3 regions of the Streptomyces sp. NPDC059696 genome follow, and region 2 is predicted to be linked to each of the others. Evidence: predicted binding sites of a transcription regulator. Region 2 holds the regulator's gene; each other region holds the start of a gene.
The links. Region 2 encodes HrcA, which represses chaperone genes, less so after heat shock. Its sites were predicted from a motif close to TTNGCACTCNGNNNNNCNGAGTGCNAA; they were not measured.

Region 1: the regulator HrcA is predicted to act here: its motif matches at 1,780-1,806, upstream of groES (co-chaperone GroES).
Region 3: the regulator HrcA is predicted to act here: its motif matches at 2,762-2,788, upstream of groL (chaperonin GroEL).

The regions. Positions count from the first base shown of each region.
Region 1 covers NZ_JBHWFG010000002.1:63,882-69,106, reverse strand. Annotated here, with positions in the region: gene ACFV20_RS02110 (polysaccharide deacetylase family protein) at 55-990, shown strand; gene ACFV20_RS02105 (polysaccharide deacetylase family protein) at 987-1,736, shown strand; gene groES (co-chaperone GroES) at 1,906-2,214, shown strand; gene groL (chaperonin GroEL) at 2,330-3,955, shown strand; gene ACFV20_RS02090 (ester cyclase) at 4,075-4,782, opposite strand; gene ACFV20_RS02085 (SDR family NAD(P)-dependent oxidoreductase) at 4,910-5,225, opposite strand, start outside.
Region 2 covers NZ_JBHWFG010000011.1:201,418-206,642, reverse strand. Annotated here, with positions in the region: gene hemW (radical SAM family heme chaperone HemW) at 1-1,189, shown strand, start outside; gene ACFV20_RS15280 (DUF3097 domain-containing protein) at 1,317-2,120, opposite strand; gene ACFV20_RS15275 (MBL fold metallo-hydrolase) at 2,152-2,883, opposite strand; gene hrcA (heat-inducible transcriptional repressor HrcA) at 3,055-4,071, shown strand; gene dnaJ (molecular chaperone DnaJ) at 4,071-5,207, shown strand.
Region 3 covers NZ_JBHWFG010000014.1:142,332-147,556, reverse strand. Annotated here, with positions in the region: gene ACFV20_RS17830 (NADH:flavin oxidoreductase) at 1-753, opposite strand, end outside; gene groL (chaperonin GroEL) at 975-2,597, opposite strand; gene ACFV20_RS17820 (cold-shock protein) at 2,932-3,135, opposite strand; gene ACFV20_RS17815 (MoaD/ThiS family protein) at 3,582-3,857, opposite strand; gene thrC (threonine synthase) at 3,988-5,225, opposite strand, start outside.

The sequences.
Region 1 (5,225 bases), on a different contig from region 2:
CCGGCCGCGGTGTCGGGCGGGATCGCCCGGAGGGGGCTGGGAGGATCCGGCACCATGCGAGCAGTCGTACAAAACGATAAAAGCCGGGCATGGGGGCGGGCGCCCGCCGGCGCACGGATCATCCTCGCCGTGCTCGTCCTCGCCGCCATCGCCTCCGGCTGCGCGCAGGACGGCGGCGACCAGGTCACCCCGGCCGGCGGCCAGCAGCCCCTCGACGCGCCCCCGGCCCGCGCGCTCGACTCCTACGCCACCCGACTGCGCGCCGCGCACGCCGCCCGGGTCGCCGCCGCACACCGCTGGGACCTGCGCAGGACCCTGTCGGCCGCCCCGCCCGCCCCCGTGACGAAGCCCAGGATCAGGACCCGCAAGGGCTTCGAGGTGGAAGGCCACCGGGAGCTGGACCTCCCGCCCGTCTTCACGAGGATCCCCACCAGCGACAAGGTCGTCTTCCTCACCGTCGACGACGGGGCCGAGAAGGACCCCGCGTTCCTGCGGATGATGCGCGACCTCGACGTGCCCTACAGCGCCTTCCTCAGCGGCTACCTGGTCAAGGACGACCCCGGCTACTTCCGGAGGATGCAGTCCGGGGGCGTGGCGCTGCACAACCACACCCTGTACCACCCCAACCTGCGGGGCCTGTCGTACCGGGCGCAGAAGCGCGAGATCTGCGGCATGCAGCGCTACATGCAAAGACAGTTCGGCACGCGCCCCGCACTCTTCCGCCCGCCCTACGGCAGCTACGACCGGTCGACCCTGCGCGCCGCCAAGGCCTGCGGCATCGCGTACGTGCCCCTGTGGAACGAGGAGGTCTTCGCCGACCACTGGGAGTACCGCGACGGGGGCCGCAGGCTGCGCCCGGGCGACATCGTCCTCACGCACTTCCGGGGACGCGACCAGTGGAAGGGCACGATGGCCGACATGGTCCGCCGCTTCCTGAACAAGGTCACGGCCCAGGGCTACACGGTCGCGCGGCTGGAGGACTACCTGTGAGGCGGACGGCCGCCGCCCTGCTGTGCGCGGCCCTGCTGACCGGCTGCGCCGGGGGCGCGGGGGAGCGGCCCGGCGCAGCCGACGGCCGGGCGCAGGACCCGTCCCGCGGGGTGGGCGACACCCGCCGGCTGCCGCCCGTCGTGGACCATGTCCCCACCCGCGAGCCGGTCGTCTTCCTCACCTACGACGACGGCGCCGAGCGCGACCCCCGCTTCATCGGCCTCGTCCGCGAACGGCGGCTCCCGGTCAGCATGTTCCTCACCGACAGCGTCGTGGGTCCCGGCTACGGACACTTCGCCCGGCTGCGCGCGGTCGGCGCGTCCCTGCAGAACCACACCCTCGACCACCCCGCCCTGCGTGGCCTGCCCTACGCCGGGCAGCGCGCCGAGATCTGCGGCCAGCAGCACAAACTCCGCTCGCGCTTCGGCGTCACCCCCCGGCTCTTCCGCCCGCCCTACGGCACCTACGACACCACGACCCTGCGCGCCGCCGCCGACTGCGGCATCACCGCGGTCGTCCTGTGGCGCGCGTCCCTGGGCGCCGACGGCGACCTGACGTACACCCGGGGCGCGCACGAGCTGCGGCCCGGGGACATCGTCTCGGTGCCGTCCGGGGAGACCGGGTCCCCGACCCTCACGGAACGGACCGGGCGCCTGCTGCGGGAGATCGGGGAACGGGGGCTGCGGGTGGGGCGGCTCGAGGACCACCTGGAGAGGGCAGTTGCCCGACGCGCCGTCGGCAATTAGCAGTCCGCTTGACCGAGTGCTAATCGCAGTCATAGTCTCGGCTCTGGCACTCCCCCTAGGAGAGTGCCAACACAGCGACGGGCAGGTCCGGCACCCGCGACGACGGATCCACCTGGTCGCCACCTCAGACAGTTAACCCCGTGAGATCTCCGAAGGGGGAGGTCGGATCGTGACGACCACCAGCTCCAAGGTTGCCATCAAGCCGCTCGAGGACCGCATCGTGGTCCAGCCGCTCGACGCCGAGCAGACCACCGCCTCTGGCCTGGTCATCCCGGACACCGCCAAGGAGAAGCCCCAGGAGGGCGTCGTCCTGGCCGTGGGCCCGGGCCGCTTCGAGGACGGCAACCGTCTTCCGCTCGACGTCTCCGTCGGCGACGTCGTGCTCTACAGCAAGTACGGCGGCACCGAGGTGAAGTACAACGGCGAGGAGTACCTCGTCCTCTCGGCCCGCGACGTGCTCGCGATCGTCGAGAAGTAATTCACCCCAAGCACCTTGCTTTGACTGCGCCCCTGGCTCCCGCTATCGCCAATAAGCCGGGCGCCCGGGGCGCAGTGCCGTATATCCCAGATTCCGGAAGAGGGCTCACGCTCCCATGGCGAAGATCCTGAAGTTCGACGAGGACGCCCGTCGCGCCCTCGAGCGCGGCGTCAACAAGCTTGCCGACACGGTCAAGGTGACGATCGGCCCCAAGGGCCGCAACGTCGTCATCGACAAGAAGTTCGGCGCTCCCACCATCACCAACGACGGTGTGACCATCGCCCGTGAGGTCGAGGTCGAGGACCCGTACGAGAACCTCGGTGCCCAGCTGGTCAAGGAGGTGGCGACCAAGACCAACGACATCGCGGGTGACGGTACGACCACCGCGACCGTGCTCGCCCAGGCGCTCGTGCGCGAGGGCCTGAAGAACGTCGCCGCCGGTGCCTCCCCGGCCGCCCTGAAGAAGGGCATCGACGCCGCCGTCAAGGCCGTCTCGGACGACCTGCTCGCCACGGCCCGCCCGATCGACGAGAAGTCCGACATCGCCGCCGTCGCCGCGCTGTCCGCCCAGGACCAGCAGGTCGGCGAGCTCATCGCCGAGGCGATGGACAAGGTCGGCAAGGACGGTGTCATCACCGTCGAGGAGTCCAACACCTTCGGTCTGGAGCTGGACTTCACCGAGGGCATGGCCTTCGACAAGGGCTACCTGTCGCCGTACTTCGTGACGGACCAGGAGCGCATGGAAGCAGTCCTGGACGACCCGTACATCCTCATCACGCAGGGCAAGATCTCCGCCATCGCGGACCTGCTGCCGCTGCTGGAGAAGGTCATCCAGGCCAACGCCTCCAAGCCGCTGCTGATCATCGCCGAGGACGTCGAGGGCGAGGCCCTGTCGACCCTCGTCGTGAACAAGATCCGTGGCACCTTCAACGCCGTCGCCGTGAAGGCCCCCGGCTTCGGCGACCGCCGCAAGGCGATGCTGCAGGACATGGCCGTCCTCACCGGCGCCACGGTCGTCTCCGAGGAGGTCGGCCTCAAGCTCGACCAGGTCGGCCTGGACGTCCTCGGCTCCGCCCGCCGCGTCACCGTCACCAAGGACGACACCACCATCGTCGACGGCGCCGGCAAGAAGGAAGACGTGCACGGCCGCGTCGCCCAGATCAAGGCCGAGATCGAGACCACCGACTCCGACTGGGACCGCGAGAAGCTCCAGGAGCGCCTCGCGAAGCTGGCCGGCGGCGTGTGCGTCATCCGCGTGGGTGCCGCCACCGAGGTCGAGCTCAAGGAGCGCAAGCACCGTCTGGAGGACGCCATCTCCGCGACCCGCGCCGCGGTCGAGGAGGGCATCGTCTCCGGTGGTGGCTCCGCGCTGGTCCACGCCGTCAAGGTCCTCGAGGGCAACCTCGGCAAGACCGGCGACGAGGCCACCGGTGTCGCGGTCGTCCGCCGCGCCGCCGTCGAGCCGCTGCGCTGGATCGCCGAGAACGCCGGTCTCGAGGGCTACGTCATCACCTCGAAGGTCGCCGAGCTCGACAAGGGCCAGGGCTTCAACGCCGCCACCGGCGAGTACGGCGACCTGGTGAAGGCCGGCGTCATCGACCCGGTCAAGGTCACCCGCTCCGCCCTGGAGAACGCGGCCTCCATCGCCTCCCTCCTCCTCACGACCGAGACCCTGGTCGTCGAGAAGAAGGAAGAGGAGGAGCCGGCCGCCGCGGGCCACGGCCACGGCCACGCCCACTGAGGCACCGACCTCGTAGCAGAAGCCCCCGTTCCGCCCACGCGGAACGGGGGCTTCTCCCGTTGCGTCCATCGGGTTGTTTCCGTCGATCACAACTCCAGCGGCCCGGTCGGGCCCGCCGGTCACAGCTCCAGCGGCTCCAGCACCCCGAGCTGCTGCATCAGCCCCAGCCGGTCGTACTGCCACCAGCCCTCGGCGATCTTCCCGTCCGGAGTGCAGCGGTGGACGGTCGTCCCGGTCATGGTGACCTCCTGACCGGTCGGCGGGATCCCGAGGAACTCGCCGGTGTGCCGCCCGTGGAAGGTCCACCGGGTGCACACCCGGTCGCCCTGCGCCATCTGGTCCTCGATGGTGAACGAGAAGTCGAAGCCGCCCCGCCACACCTCCACCTCGCGCCGGAGCGCGTCCAGCCCGATGACATCCTGCACATTGCCGGGATCGTGGTCGTGGTAGTCCTCGACGAACACGTCGTTGAACGGCGGCGCGTCCCCCTTCCCCGGTGCGAGCTCGAAGAACCTGCGCGCGGTGGCCGCGTACAGCTGCTCGTCCCGCACCACGTCCAGGTCCGTGAAGGTCGGTGTCTCCTCGCAGAGCGCCACCATGTCCTTGAAGATCCGGTCGGTCTCCGGCAGCCCGGAGTTGCGCATCGCCTCCTCGTACGACGGGAACTCCACGATCTCCACGATGTGCGAGGCGTCGGACCGGTCCTTGGCCACCACACTGTGCGACGCGGTCCGCTTCCCCTTGGTCTGCTCGACCCACCGGTCCATCAGCCGGTTCATCTCGTCGAGCCGGCTGGTCCTGCATTCGATGAGCTGTACGAAGGTCATGGCCTCGCCTCCGGCCCCCCTGGGTCCGGCTGAACAGCTTCATTGTCCCAAGGGGGCGGCCCGGGTGCCTCCCGGTGAACGGTGGCCCGGGGCAGGGGACCAGCCGGCCGGGCCGTGCCGCGTGCGGCTACTGCGGCCCGTACTTCCGGCCCGTCCTGGACGAGACGGCCCCGAGCATCCCCCGCGGCACCAGCTTCGCCGCCCCCATCAGCGCCTTGTAGCGCGGGTCCGGGATCGACAGCGTCTTGCCGCGCGCCAGATCGTGCAGCGCCGCCGCCACCAGCTTGTCCGCGTCGAGCCACATCCACCCCGGGATGTTGTCGGTGCCCATCCCGGCCCGCTCGTGGAACTCGGTGCGCACGAACCCCGGGCACAGCGCCATCAGCCGTACGCCGCTGCCGGCCAGGTCGCGGGCCGCGCCCTGCGTGAACTGCACGACCCAG
Region 2 (5,225 bases):
GGCGCTGCCCGCGTCCGCCCTCGCCGGGGCCGCCGACCGTCCGCTCGGGTTCTACCTGCACGTCCCGTACTGCGCGACCCGCTGCGGCTACTGCGACTTCAACACGTACACGGCGACGGAGCTGCGCTCCAGCGGCGGCGTGCTGGCCTCCCGCGACAACTACGCCGAGACGCTCACCGACGAGATCCGGCTGGCGCGCAAGGTGCTGGGGGACGACCCGCGGCCGGTGCGGACGGTGTTCGTGGGCGGTGGCACGCCCACCCTGCTGGACGCCGGTGACCTGGTACGGATGCTGCGGGCCGTGCGGGACGAGTTCGGTCTGGCGGAGGACGCCGAGGTCACGACGGAGGCGAACCCGGAGTCGGTGGACCCGGCGTATCTGGAGACCCTGCGCGAGGGCGGGTTCAACCGGATCTCCTTCGGGATGCAGAGCGCGCGGCAGCACGTGCTGAAGATCCTGGACCGCACGCACACGCCGGGGCGGCCCGAGGCCTGTGTGGCGGAGGCCCGGGCGGCCGGGTTCGACCATGTGAACCTCGACCTGATCTACGGCACCCCGGGGGAGTCCGACGACGACTGGCGGGCCTCGCTGGACGCGGTGCTGGGCGCCGGGCCGGACCATGTCAGCGCGTACGCCCTGATCGTCGAGGAGGGGACGCAGCTGGCCCGTCGGATCCGCCGGGGGGAGGTGCCGATGACCGACGACGACGTCCACGCCGACCGGTACCTGATCGCGGACGAGGTGCTCTCCGGCGCGGGCTTCGAGTGGTACGAGGTGTCGAACTGGGCGACCTCGGCGGCGGGGCGGTGTCTGCACAACGAGCTGTACTGGCGGGGAGCCGACTGGTGGGGGGCCGGGCCCGGGGCGCACAGTCACGTGGGCGGGGTGCGGTGGTGGAACGTGAAGCATCCGGGGGCGTACGCGGCCGCGCTGGCTTCGGGGAGGTCGCCCGGGGCCGGGCGTGAGGTGCTGAGCGAGGAGGACCGGCGCGTCGAGCGGATTCTGCTGGAGCTGCGGCTGCGGGAGGGGGTGCCGTTGTCGCTGCTGCGGGAGGAGGGGCTGGCTGCCTCGCGCAGGGCGTTGGCGGACGGACTGCTTCAGGAGGCTTCGTACGAGGAAGGGCGGGCCGTGCTCACGTTGCGGGGGCGGTTGCTGGCCGACGGGGTTGTCCGGGACCTCGTGGACTGAGGTGCTCGGCGTGAGGGCTGGGGGCGGGGCGTTTCGCAGCCCGGCGTAGCGGGGTGCCGCTGCGCCCACCCGTGCCGCCCTTGGCGGCACGCATGCCCGCAGCCAGGGGCGGCGCGCATGTCCGAGGTCAGGGGGCCGTCACGAAGTCGATCAGTTCTTCCACTCTGCCCAGCAGTTCCGGCTCCAGGTCCTTGTACGAGTGGACGCCCGACAGGATCCGCTGCCAGGCCGCCCCCGTGTTCTCCGGCCAGCCCAGTGCCCTGCACACGCCCGTCTTCCAGTCCTGGCCTCGGGGAATCCGCGGCCATGCCTCGATGCCCAGGGACGACGGTTTCACCGCCTCCCAGATGTCGATGTACGGGTGGCCGACGACCAGGGCGTGTTCGCTCGTCACCGACTGGGCGATGCGCCACTCCTTCGAGCCCGGTACCAGGTGGTCCACCAGGATGCCCAGCCGTGCGTCCGGGCCGGGGGCGAACTCGGAGACGATCGACGGCAGGTCGTCGACGCCCTCCAGGTACTCCACCACCACGCCCTCGATGCGCAGGTCGTCGCCCCACACCTTCTCGACCAGCTCGGCGTCGTGGCGGCCCTCGACGTAGATGCGGCCGGCGCGGGCCACCCGGGCGCGTGCGCCGGGGACGGCGACCGATCCCGAGGCCGTGCGGGTGGGACGTGCCGGGCCGCCCGGGGTGGGGCGGACGAGGGTCACCACCCTGCCCTCCAGCAGGAAGCCGCGCGGCTCCAGCGGGAACACCCGGTGCTTGCCGAAGCGGTCCTCCAGCGTCACCGTGCCCGCCTCGCAGCGGATCACCGCACCGCAGAACCCGGTCCCCGGCTCCTCCACGACCAGGCCCGGCTCCGCCGCGACCTCGGGCACCGGCTTCGGCTTCTTCCACGGCGGGGTCAGATCGGCGGAGTACTGGCGCATTCGGATGACGATAGGAGAAGGCGGGCGGCGATCACCGCGACACGCCGAACCGCGCCGCCAGCGCGTCCCGTTGCGCCCGCACGAACGCCGCGTCCACCACCGCTCCGTGACCGGGCACGTACACCGCGTCCTCGCCGCCCAGGCCGAGCAGCCGGTCCAGGGCGGCAGGCCACTGCGCCGGCAGCGCGTCCGGGCCGGCCTGCGGCTCGCCGGACTCCTCGACCAGGTCGCCGCAGAACACCACCTCCGGATCGCCGGGCACCAGCACCGCGAGGTCGTGCGCGGTGTGGCCCGGGCCGACGTTCGCCAGCAGCACCTGCCGGCCGCCGCCCAGGTCGAGGGTCCACTCGCCGGAGACCAGGTGGCCGGGCACGACCAGCCGCTGTGCCGCCTCCTGGGCCGCAGGCGCCGCCAGGCCCTGGCGCACCCCGTCCTCGCGCAGTTCCTCACGGTCCCGTGTCCGCGACAGCAGTGCGTCCACGCCCACCGCGCCGAACACCTCGGTGTCCGGGAGCGCCGCTGTGCCGAAGACATGGTCGAAGTGCGGGTGGGTCAGCGCGATATGTGTCACACGATGACCGGTGAGCGCTCGCGCCTGCGCGCCCAGTTTCGCGCCCTCGGCAAGGCTCGATCCGGAGTCGATCATGAGGACCGCCCCCTCGCCCGCGACCAGCCCGATCGTGCAGTCCCACACCGGCAGCCGACACCGCCCCACCCCGGCGGCCACGCGCTCCCACCCGAGGTCTTCCCAAGTCACCGTCATACGGCGACGCTAGCGGTGGGCCCCGCTCGGGGCACGGCGCCGCACGACCAGCCTTGCCGGGGGTGTACCCCACCGCCGTACACTGGGCCGGGGAATGCTGGCACTCGCACGCGCAGAGTGCCAGGCCGGACCGGCAGGGCAAGCAGACGGAGACATCTGGAGGTGTGCGCGATGCTCAGTGAACGCAGGCTTCAGGTGCTGCGCGCCATCGTCCAGGACTACGTCGGCACCGAGGAGCCGGTGGGCTCCAAGGCCCTCACCGAGCGGCACAACCTCGGCGTCTCCCCGGCCACCGTCCGCAACGACATGGCGGCCCTCGAGGACGAGGGGTACATCGCCCAGCCGCACACCAGTGCCGGGCGCATCCCCACCGACAAGGGCTACCGGCTGTTCGTCGACAAGCTCGCCGGCGTCAAGCCGATGACCGCGCCCGAGCGGCGCGCGATCCAGAACTTCCTCGAGGGCGCGGTCGACCTCGACGACGTCGTGGCGCGTACGGTACGGCTGCTCGCGCAGCTCACGCGTCAGGTCGCCGTCGTGCAGTACCCGTCGCTGACCCGTTCGACCGTGCGGCACGTGGAGTTGCTCTCCCTCGCGCCCGCGCGGGTGATGCTCGTGCTGATCACGGACACCGGGCGGGTCGAGCAGCGCGTGGTCGACTGCCCGGCGCCCTTCGGTGACGCCTCGCTCGCGGATCTGCGCGCGCGCCTCAACAGCCGTGTGGCGAACCGCCGTTTCGCGGATGTGCCGAGTCTGGTGGAGGATCTCCCCGAGGCGTTCGAGCTCGAGGACCGGGGTACGGTCTCCACGGTGCTCTCCGCGCTTCTGGAAACCCTCGTCGAGGAGAACGAGGAGCGGCTGATGATCGGCGGCACCGCCAATCTGACCCGCTTCGGTCATGACTTCCCCCTCACGATCCGGCCGGTGCTGGAGGCGCTCGAGGAGCAGGTCGTGCTCCTCAAGCTGCTCGGCGAGGCGAAGGATCCGGGCGTGACCGTACGGATCGGTCACGAGAACGCCCACGAAGGACTCAACTCCACGTCCGTCGTGTCGGTCGGCTACGGTTCGGGCGGCGAGGCAGTCGCCAAGCTCGGCGTGGTCGGACCGACCCGCATGGACTACCCGGGAACGATGGGAGCGGTACGCGCAGTGGCACGGTACGTCGGACAGATCCTGGCGGAGTCGTAGTGGCCACGGACTACTACGCCGTACTCGGCGTGCGCCGCGACGCGTCGCAGGAAGAGATCAAGAAGGCCTTCCGGCGGCTCGCGCGCGAGCTGCACCCGGACGTCAACCCCGATCCGAAGACCCAGGAGCGGTTCAAGGAGATCAACGCCGCCTACGAGGTGCTGTCGGACCCGCAGAAGAAGCAGGTCTACGACCTCGGCGGCGACCCGCTCTCGCAGGCCGGCGGCGGTGGCGCGGGCGGCTTCGGAGCCGGTGGCTTCGGGAACTTCTCGGACATCATGGACGCCTTCTTCGGCACGGCGTCGCAGCGCGGACCGCGCTCGCGCACCCGCCGGGGCCAGGACGCCATGATCCGTATCGAGGTCGAGCTCGACGAGGCGGCCTTCGGCACAACCAAGGACATCCAGGTCGACACGGCCGTCGTCTGCAACACCTGCAACGGCGAGGGCGCGGCGCCGGGCACCTCCGCCCAGACGTGCGACATGTGCCGCGGCCGCGGTGAGGTCTCGCAGGTGACCCGGTCCTTCCTGGGCCAGGTCATGACCTCCCGCCCCTGCCCCCAGTGCCAGGGCTTCGGCACGGTCGTCCCGACCCCGTGCCCGGAGTGCGCGGGCGACGGCCGGGTCCGCTCCCGCCGCACGCTCACGGTCAAGATCCCGGCCGGTGTCGACAACGGCACGCGCATCCAGCTCGCCGGCGAGGGCGAGGTCGGCCCCGGCGGCGGTCCCGCCGGTGACCTCTACGTCGAGATCCACGAGCTGCCGCACAGCACGTTCCAGCGGCGCGGCGACGACCTGCACTGCACGGTGACGATCCCCATGACGGCGGCGGCCCTCGGCACCAAGGTGCCGCTGGAGACGCTCGACGGCATGGAGGAGGTCGACATCCGCCCGGGCACCCAGTCCGGCCAGTCGATCCCGCTGCACGGCCGGGGCGTCACGCACCTGCGCGGCGGCGGACGCGGCGACCTCATCGTCCACGTCGAGGTCCAGACCCCGACCAAGCTCGACCCCGAGCAGGAGCGCCTGCTGCGCGAGCTGTCCAAGCTGCGGGGCGAGGAGCGACCGACGGGGCAGTTCCAGCCTGGGCAGCAGGGGCTGTTCTCGCGGTTGAAGGATGCGTTCAACGGGCGCTGACGCGGGCGGTTGGACTGT
Region 3 (5,225 bases), on a different contig from region 2:
CAGCTCCTCCGGGGTCTCGGCGAGGCGGGCGCGGTAGGCCTCCTGCTTCCACTGGGAGAAGCGGAAGATGACGGGGAAGTCGGCGGAGACGGACTCGCGGACGGCCGTGACGATCTCCTCGGCGAGCTTGGCGCGGGCGACGCGGTCGCCGCCGTAGGCGTCGGTGCGGCGGTTGGTGCCCTCCCAGAGGAACTGGTCGAGCAAGTAGCCGTGGGCGCCGTGCAGTTCGACACCGTCGAAGCCGATGCGCTCGGCGGCGGCCGCGGCCGCGGCGAACGCGCCGATGACGGCGTCGATGTCGGCCTGCGTCATGACCTTGCCGGTGGGCTCGTCGGCGCCGATGCGCAGACCCGAGGGGCCGACGGCGGGGGCGTCGGCGACGGGGGGCTCGCCCTGGTTGCGGACCATGCCGATGTGCCACAGCTGCGGCACGATCGTGCCGCCCGCGGCGTGCACCGCCTCGGCGACCTTCGCCCAGCCCGCGAGCTGCTCGTCACCGTGGAAGCGCGGCACGCTGTCGCTCTGCCCGGCCGACTCGTGGCCGACGTAGGTGCCCTCGGTGACGATCAGGCCGACTCCGGCGGCGGCGCGGCGCGCGTAGTACGACACGACGTCCTCACCGGGCACACCGCCGGGGGAGAACATGCGGGTCATCGGCGCCATCGCGATCCGGTTGGGAACGGTCAGGCCGCCCAGCGTGACGGGCCGGGACAGGATTTCGGCGGCGCGGGAGGCGGAGGCGGCGACAGTCACGTGGTGGCTCACTTTCGGATACCGGGGGGTATGTGCATACGCATAGGACCGACCTAACCTTCAACCATCCGGTCCCGCCCCGCCATCCCATCCCCGCTGTGATCCCGGACACGCGCCCCGCACGCACCTCTCCCGCACCCCGGACACGCCGAAGGGCGGCACCTCCTGCCGGAACAGGAAGTGCCGCCCTCGGTACGGACGTCGATCAACCCTCGGGTCGATCAGAAGTCCATGTCACCGCCCGGCATGCCGCCGCCGGCCGGCGCGGCGGCCTTCTCCGGCTTGTCGGCGATGACGGCCTCGGTGGTGAGGAACAGCGCGGCGATGGAGGCGGCGTTCTGCAGGGCGGAACGCGTCACCTTCGCCGGGTCGATGATGCCCTCGGCGATCATGTCGACGTACTCACCGGTCGCGGCGTTCAGGCCGTGGCCGACGGTGAGGTTGCGGACCTTCTCCACGACGACGCCGCCCTCGAGACCACCGTTGACGGCGATCTGCTTCAGCGGGGCCTCCAGCGCGAGCTTCACGGCGTTGGCGCCGGTCGCCTCGTCGCCGTCGAGCTCCAGCTTCTCGAAGACCTGGGAGGCCTGCAGCAGGGCCACGCCACCACCGGCGACGATGCCCTCCTCGACGGCCGCCTTGGCGTTGCGCACGGCGTCCTCGATGCGGTGCTTGCGCTCCTTGAGCTCCACCTCGGTGGCGGCACCGGCCTTGATGACCGCGACACCGCCGGCGAGCTTCGCCAGGCGCTCCTGCAGCTTCTCGCGGTCGTAGTCCGAGTCGCTGTTCTCGATCTCGGCGCGGATCTGGTTGACGCGGCCCTGGACCTGGTCGGCCGAGCCGGCACCGTCGACGATGGTGGTCTCGTCCTTGGTGATGACGACCTTGCGGGCCTTGCCCAGCAGGTCGAGCGTGGCGTTCTCCAGCTTGAGGCCGACCTCCTCGGAGATCACCTCGCCGCCGGTGAGGATGCCGATGTCCTGCAGCATCGCCTTGCGGCGGTCGCCGAAGCCCGGGGCCTTGACGGCGACGGACTTGAAGGTGCCGCGGATCTTGTTGACGACCAGGGTCGACAGAGCCTCGCCCTCGACGTCCTCGGCGATGATCAGCAGCGGCTTGCCGGACTGCATGACCTTCTCGAGGAGCGGCAGCAGGTCCTTGACGTTGCTGATCTTCGAGTTGGCGATCAGGATGTACGGGTCGTCGAGGACGGCCTCCATACGCTCCATGTCGGTGGCGAAGTACGCCGAGATGTAGCCCTTGTCGAAGCGCATACCCTCGGTGAGCTCCAGCTCCAGACCGAAGGTCTGGGACTCCTCGACGGTGATGACGCCTTCCTTGCCGACCTTGTCCATGGCCTCGGCGATGAGCTCGCCGATCTGGGTGTCGGCGGCGGAGATGGAGGCCGTGGAGGCGATCTGCTCCTTGGTCTCGACGTCCTTCGCCTGCTCCAGCAGGGCGGCGGAGACGGCCTCGACGGCGCGCTCGATACCACGCTTGAGGGCCATCGGGTTGGCGCCGGCGGCTACGTTGCGCAGGCCTTCCTTGACCAGGGCCTGGGCGAGAACGGTCGCGGTGGTCGTACCGTCACCGGCGACGTCGTCCGTCTTCTTGGCGACTTCCTTGACCAGCTCGGCGCCGATCTTCTCGTACGGGTCCTCGAGCTCGATCTCCTTGGCGATGGAGACACCATCGTTGGTGATCGTGGGCGCGCCCCACTTCTTCTCGAGGACGACGTTGCGGCCCTTGGGGCCGAGCGTCACCTTGACGGCGTCCGCGAGCTGGTTCATGCCGCGCTCGAGGCCGCGCCGCGCCTCCTCGTCGAACGCGATGATCTTGGCCATGTGAAGTGGTCCCTCCAGGACTGGGGGTGATTACTTCGGACCGCGCCCGCGCCCGCGACGGACGGCTCGCTTGCCTTGCGGGTTCCTTCCCCCACCTGGCCTGCGGGCCTCACCGACCCGGTCCTTACGTTGTCACTCTCACCTTCAGAGTGCTAACGCAATGATTAGCACTCGGGCATGGCGAGTGCAAGCGCCTCCCGGGGATCGGGCAGGGGCGTCAGCCGCCCGCGAACACCGCCCGGCGGGCGTCCGGGCAGGCCGAAGGGCCCGCACCCCGGGGGGTACGGGCCCTTCTGAGAAGACCGGTCGCTGATGCGTTGGTCGTGGTGCGCGTTCAGGCAGAGACGCGAACCATGTCGGCCTGCGGTCCCTTCTGACCCTGCGAGATCTCGAACTCGACCCGCTGGCCCTCTTCAAGGGTGCGGTAGCCGTCCATCTGGATCGCGCTGTAGTGGACGAAAACATCCGCACCACCGTCGACCGCGATGAAGCCGTACCCCTTCTCCGCGTTGAACCACTTGACGGTGCCCTGAGCCATGCCTAACTCCCCTATTACTGGCCCTTGCACAGATCCACACTTCGCGGACCCGGGTCAGACCTCACCCCCCACGGTTGGGGGCGTGCGCCGGAACGCGTCGACCGCGGCTGAATGTATCTGTCCAACTGCCGTCTGCAACAGGTCAATCGGACGAGAATTCTGGACGCGCAGGGTCCGGAATGTGGGGAGAATTCGCCCGAATTCAGGGCAAGTCGGGCCACACAAAGGGAACAAAAGCCTCAAAAGACATGCACACTTTGGCTACATCTTGTCGGGCTCGAAGCAGGAATTCAGGGTTCCGATCAGCGGATCGGGACTGCGTTCCCCAACTGTACCCCGCTCAACCACGCAGAATTGCCCCCTCCGCTTCTCTCACGGAGGGGGCAATTCGATAAACTCTCAGTGACTGTCGTTACCGAAGGTAACAATCAAGCCGGTCGACCGGTTCAGCCACCCGCGACAGCGGGAATGATCGACACACCGGCACCGTCCGGCGTCGCCGTCTCCAGCCCCTGCTCGAAGCGCACGTCGTCGTCGTTGACGTACACGTTGACGAACCGGCGCAGCTTGCCCTGGTCGTCCAGCACCCGGGCGGCGATCCCGGTGTGGTTCTTCTCCAGATCGGCGATGACCTCACCGAGGGTCCCACCCTCGGCGGAGACCTCGGCCTGACCGCCGGTGTAGGTGCGCAGGATGGTGGGGATGCGGACGGTGACGCTCATCAGACATGTCCTCCGGTTCTTATTCGAGCTACGGCTGGGGCGCGCCCTCAGGGGCGCGGGGCTGTGTCCATGTGCGGCTCCGCCGCGTGGGCGCGACCAGCCCCCCGCGGCCCGCAGCGAACAACGACGCTCAGACGAGCCCGGCCTCACGGAACGAGTCCAAGTTGGGCCGGATGGTCGCGGTCAGCCCGGTCCCGGCCACCGCATCGAGCGTCTTCAGCCCATCCCCCGTGTTCAGCACCACGGTCGTCAACGACGGGTCGAGCACCCCGTTCTCGATCAACTTGCGCGTCACACCCACCGTCACACCACCGGCGGTCTCCGCGAAGATCCCCTCGGTCCGAGCGAGGATCTTGATCGCGTCGACGATCTGCTCGTCGTTCACGTCCTCCACGGCCCCGCCCGTGCGCCGCGCGATGTCCAGCACGTACGGCCCGTCCGCCGGGTTGCCGATCGCGAGGGACTTGGCGATGGTGTCCGGCTTCTGCGGGCGGACGACGTCGTGCCCGGCCTTGTAGGCGACGGACACCGGCGAACAGCCCTCGGCCTGCGCACCGAAGATCTTGTACGGCTTGTCCTCGACCAGCCCGAGCTTGATCAGCTCCTGCAGACCCTTGTCGATCTTCGTGAGCTGCGAACCGGAGGCGATCGGCACCACGAGCTGGTCCGGCAGCCGCCAGCCGAGCTGCTCACAGATCTCGTACGCGAGGGTCTTGGACCCTTCCGCGTAGTACGGCCGGAGGTTGACGTTGACGAAGCCCCAGCCCTCGCCGGCCGGGTCGCCGATCAGCTCGGAGCAGAAGCGGTTCACGTCGTCGTAGTTGCCCTCGATGCCGACGAGCTCGCCGCCGTAGACCGCGGCCATGACGACCTTGCCCTGCTCCAGGTCGTGCGGGATGAACACGCAGGAGCGGAAGCCGGCGCGGGCCGCCGCGGCACCCACCGCACCGGCGAGGTTGCCGGTGGAGGAGCAGGAGAGCGTGGTGAAGCCGAAGGCGCGGGCGGCCTCCAGGGCCTGGGCGACGACCCGGTCCTTGAAGGAGTGCGTCGGGTTGCCGGAGTCGTCCTTGACGAACAGCCGTCCGGCGTCGACACCCAGCTCACGCGCGAGGTTGTCGGCCTGGACGAGCTTGGTCCAGCCCGGGTTGATGTTCGGCTTGTCCGCCACGTCGGCCGGGACCGGCAGCAGCGGGGCGTAGCGCCAGATGTTCGCGGGACCCGCTTCGATGCGCTTGCGGAGCTCTTCGGTGTCGTAGGCCGAGAAGTCGTAGGCGATCTCCAGCGGGCCGAAACACTCCTCGCACGCGAAGACCGGGCCGAGGGGCACGCGGTGACCGCACTCGCGGCAGCTGAGGGCAGCCGCGGGGC